DNA from 2 places in the Burkholderia sp. LMU1-1-1.1 genome. Region 1 is predicted to be linked to the other one. Evidence: predicted binding sites of a transcription regulator. Region 1 holds the regulator's gene; the other holds the start of a gene.
The links. Region 1 encodes FNR, which switches genes on or off when oxygen is low (the NO sensors DNR and NnrR bind a similar motif). Its sites were predicted from a motif close to TTGATNNNNATCAA; they were not measured.
Positions count from the first base shown of each region.

Region 2: MRBLMU1_RS12735 (carbohydrate kinase) is a predicted target of FNR. The motif match lies at 1,204-1,217, and genes of this name have one in related genera.

Region 1 is NZ_JBEGHG010000045.1:397,860-400,253, forward strand. It holds gene ccoG (cytochrome c oxidase accessory protein CcoG) at 1-555, shown strand, start outside; gene MRBLMU1_RS25205 (FixH family protein) at 566-1,084, shown strand; gene fnr (fumarate/nitrate reduction transcriptional regulator Fnr) at 1,155-1,913, opposite strand; gene MRBLMU1_RS25215 (alpha/beta fold hydrolase) at 2,154-2,394, shown strand, end outside.
Region 2 is NZ_JBEGHG010000012.1:195,144-197,537, reverse strand. It holds gene MRBLMU1_RS12745 (phosphopentomutase) at 1-100, opposite strand, end outside; gene xapA (xanthosine phosphorylase) at 151-990, opposite strand; gene MRBLMU1_RS12735 (carbohydrate kinase) at 1,258-2,394, shown strand, end outside.

The sequences.
Region 1 (2,394 bases):
GAATGCATAGGCTGCGCCGCCTGCGTCGACGCCTGCAACGGCGTCATGGACAAGATCGGCCTGCCGCGCGGCCTGATCCGCTACAGCACCGAGCGCGCCATGACCATGCACTACACGCCGACGCAGATCCGCCGGCGCACGCTGCGTCCGCGCGTGCAGATCTACGCCGCCATCCTGGCGTTGATCGTGGCCGCCGTCGGCACCGCGCTGTACCTGCGGGTGCCGCTCAAGCTGGACGTGATCCGCGACCGTGGCGCCATGGGCCGCGAGGTCGAGGACGGCATGATCGAAAACGTCTACCGGCTGCAGATCATGAACACCTCCGAGCGGGCGCAGACCTACCGCATCCGTGTCAGCGGTATCGCCACCTTGTCGCAGGTGACGCCGGAGCTGGTGCGGGTCGAGGCCACCGAAACCAAGGCGCATCCGATCCGGCTGCGCACGGCGCACGGCGCCGCCCATCCGGGCTCGAACAAGATCGCCGTCGAGCTGACGTCGGTCGACGACCCGTCGCTGCATGTGAAGGAGGACGCGGTATTCATCGTACCGCGCTAAGGAGAACGCCATGACCGTATCGATATCGCATGCCACGGTGACGCCGTGGTGGAGGCAGCGCTGGCCGTGGCTGCTGATGGCCGGACCGGCGATCGTCATCGTCGCCGGCGTCTACACCGGCTACCTCGCCTTCACGCGGCAGGACGCGCTGGTGGTGGGCGACTACTACAAGCAGGGCAAGGCCATCAACCAGGACTTGCGGCGCGACCGCGTGGCCAGCGCGCTGGGGTTGTCGCTGTCGATCGGTTACGACGCCACGCAAGGCATCCTGGCCGGCCAGCTGCGCCGCGATAGCGACGACCACGGCAAGACGGAACGATTGTTCGTGCGCCTGTCGCATGCCACGTTGCCGGCCAAGGATATCCAGCTGGTGGTGCGGCCGGATGAATTCGGCGCCTTCCAGATCAATCTGCCGATGCTCGAGCGCAGCCGCTGGGTGGTGCTGGTGGAAGGCGAAAAACGCGACTGGCGCCTGGCCGGCGCCTGGAGCTGGCCGGCGCAGCGCAGCGTCACCCTGCGTGCCGAATAACCCCGTGGTTGGATGCTGATTTTGGCCGGGGAACCGACCGCAATCGTGGATCCACGTGGTCATTCCGCCGCTAATGGCAGGTCTGGGTGCCGGCCGTGATGGCCTTGAGCATGGGCGGATCGAGCAGTTCGATTTCGCGGTTGCTCACGCGCAGCAGGCCTTCCTTCTTGAACTTCGACAGCAGGCGGCTGATGCTTTCGATCGTCAGGCCGAGGTAGTTGCCGATCTCTTCGCGAGACATGCGCAGCTGGAAGGTGTTGGGCGAGTAGCCGCGCGCCTCGTAGCGCGACGACAGGTTGACCAGGAAGGCGGCGAAGCGCTGCGTGGCCTGCATATTGCCCAGCAGGAGCATGACGCTTTGCTCGCGCGTGATCTCCTGGCTCATCATACGGTGGAAGTGCCGCAGCAGGGTCGGCATGTCGGCCAGCAGCTGTTGCAGGCTGCCGAAAGGAATCTCGCACACCTCGCTGTCTTCCAGCGCGACGGCGGTGCAATGGTGCAGGTCGGTGCTGATGGCGTCCATGCCCAGCAGCTCGCCCGCCATCTGGAAACCGGTGATCTGCTCGGCGCCCTCGCGGTTGACTTGGTAGGTCTTGAAATGCCCGAGCCGGATCGCGTACAGGTTCACGAACGGATCGCCGATGCGGAACAAGGTGGCGCCCCGCGCGACCTTGCGGCGGCGGCCGATGATCTCGTCGAGCCGGTCCATGTCTTCGTTGCCCAAGCCCATCGGCAGACACAGCTGGTGCATGCTGCAGTTGGCGCAACTTGCCTTGAGGATGTCGATGGTGGCGCCGGGCAGCACCAGTGAGGGAAGGTCTCTTATCATGCCGCCAGTGTAGACCATTAGTCGCCGTTGTGGGCGATGTCGCAGCGCGCCGATCAGGTATTCGCCCCGTCAGCGAACTTGCTGGCTGCAAGCGACTTTTCGCCGGCGGCGCCTTCCCCGCAAAATATTTCGACATTCGCGCAAATTTAACTTGCGCACTATTCGATTGTTCGCTATAGTTCAACTCAAGCAAGTAGCACACTATTTAATCGCAAACAACCAACCTCGAAAGGAATCACCATGAAACGCTCGATCATCGCCTCCGCCCTGCTGGCCGCCACCGTCCTGACCGCCCAAGCCGCCACGCCGGCCGCCGACACCACCGTGGTGCTGGTGCACGGCGCCTTCGCCGACGGTTCCAGCTGGGAGAAAGTCATCCCTCTGCTGCAAGCCAAGGGCTTGAAGGTGGTGGCCGTGCAAAACCCGCTGACCTCGCTGGCGGACGACGTCGCCGCCGCCCAGCGCGTGATCGACGCGCAAA
Region 2 (2,394 bases), on a different contig from region 1:
TGTGGCCGAAGGTGTTGGCGCCGACGTCGTTGTACTTGGCTGCGTCGGGCGTGGCGCCCAGACCGAAGGAGTCCAGCAGCAGGATAAATGCGCGTTTCATAGTGTGCTCCAAAAAGCAAAAAAGGGCGGACTAGCCGCCCTTTCGGGTTCTTACGCCTGCGGTGTTTTGGCCACGTTGGCCAGGAAGCCGAGGATGACTTCAATCAGCGACGTCGCGGCGATGGCCGCGTACTTCAAGGTCTGCTCGTGCGACAGCGGGAACGGCGACAGGCCTTCGGCCAGGTTGGTGATGGCGGACACGCCGACCACTTTCAGGCCGCAGTGACGGGCCGAGACCACCTCCGGCACCACCGACATGCCGACGACATCGGCGCCCAGCGTCTTGAAGGCGCGGATTTCGGCCGGGGTCTCGAAGTTAGGACCGGCGTAGGCGATGTATACGCCTTCATGCAGCGTGACCTTCTTCTCTTCGGCCGAAGCCTTCAGCAGCGCGCGCAGATCGGCGTCGTAGGCGTTGGCCATGCTGAAGAAGCGCGGACCGAAACGCTCGTCGTTGGGGCCCATCATCGGCGTGCCTGGCATGAAGTTGATATGGTCGGTCAGCGCGACCAGCGCGCCGGCGTCGACTTCGGTGCGCAGCGAACCGGCGGCGTTGGTCACGAACAGCATCTCGCAGCCCAGCAGCTTCATGGTGCGCACGGCGCTGGTCATCACGCCCAGGCCGTAGCCCTCGTAGACGTGGCCGCGGCCCTTCATGCACACCACCGCCACGCCGGCCAGGGTACCGATCACCAGTTCACCGGCGTGACCGTGCACGGTGCTGATCGGGAAGCCTGGCAGTTCGTTGAAGCTGATGGTGACCGCGTCGGTCATCTGCTCGGCCAGCACGCCCAGGCCGGAACCGAGGATCATGGCGACGCGCGGCTTGAAGTCCGCAGGAATGCGCGCGCGGATGATTTCGGCGGCCTGGAATGGGGAATTATTAGACATGGTTATCCTCTGTTTTTATAGATGACGCGCAGCGGGCCGAAGGTTGGCCGATTGAAGTTTTACTGGAGATACTGACACTATGCATCATTCCCTATATGTATGGCAAATACCATTTTTCTTCCGGATTTATACAAAACCCCTATAAATAAGGGATATTATCAAGGCCGCTGAACTAGCCGATTCGGTGAGCCGGCCTCGCCTGCCACGCCCTGATTGACCGATAACAAACAAATGTTTATTATAACGGACAAATGTTTTAAGGCCACCGTGAACGATACTTCCAAAAAAGAGCAGCTCTACGAGCTGATCCGCGCCAACCCCTTCATCTCCCAGCAGGATCTGGCGGTCGGCCTGCGCCTGTCGCGCTCGGCCGTGGCCGGCCATATCGCCAGTCTGATCCGCGAGCGCCGCCTGCTGGGCCGCGCCTACGTGCTGCCCGACAAGCGTCCCGTTCTGTGCATAGGCGCGGCCAACCTGGACCGCAAGCTGCGCACCATCGCCGCCATGCAGCTAGGGACCTCCAACCCGGCCACCGCCGAGGAAGTCTACGGCGGCGTCGCCCGCAACATCGCCGAAAACCTGGCGCGGCTCAATCTGCCGACCGCGCTGCTGACCGCCCTGGGCGACGACGGCGCCGGCCGCGCGCTGCGCGACCACGCGGAAAACGCCGGCATCGACATGCGCGGCTCGCTGAACCTGACCGACACCGCCACCGGCACCTACACCGCCATCCTCGACGAGCGCGGCGAACTGGTGGTGGCGCTGGCCGACATGGCGCTGTACGACCGCATGACGCCCGAATTCCTCGGCAGCCGGCTGCCGCAGCGCGCCGCCGCGTCGATGACCGTGGCGGACCTGAACCTGCCGGCCGACAGCGTCGGCGCGCTGCTCGACAGCGCCCGAGCCGACAACGTTCCGCTGATCCTGGTGGCCGTGTCGCAGCCGAAGATGGCGCGCCTGCCGGCCGACCTGACCGGCCTGCGCCTGCTGATACTCAATCGGGGCGAACTCGAAACGCTGGCCGAACGCGCGCTGCCCACCGAGGCCGACGTGCGTTTGGCCTGCCGCGCCGTGCTGGCGCGCGGCGCCCGGGATGTCATCGTCACCTGCGGCGGCCAGGGCGTGTTCCACACCCGCGACGGCGAGCTGGCATGGTTGGCCGCGAACGAAGTGGACGTGGTCGACGTCACCGGCGCCGGCGACGCCTTCTCGGCCGCCGTTTGCTGGTCGCTGTACCAGGGCAGCCAGGATCTGACCCTGGCCTGCCGGCGCGGCTTGAAGGTCGCCGCGATGACGCTGGAAAGCCACGAAACCGTTTCGCCCATGCTGGCGGCCGACGTCCTCGACGAGATCCAGGGTTTTTATCCGACACCGATCCTGCCCGTTCCGCCGATTTATTCGAGC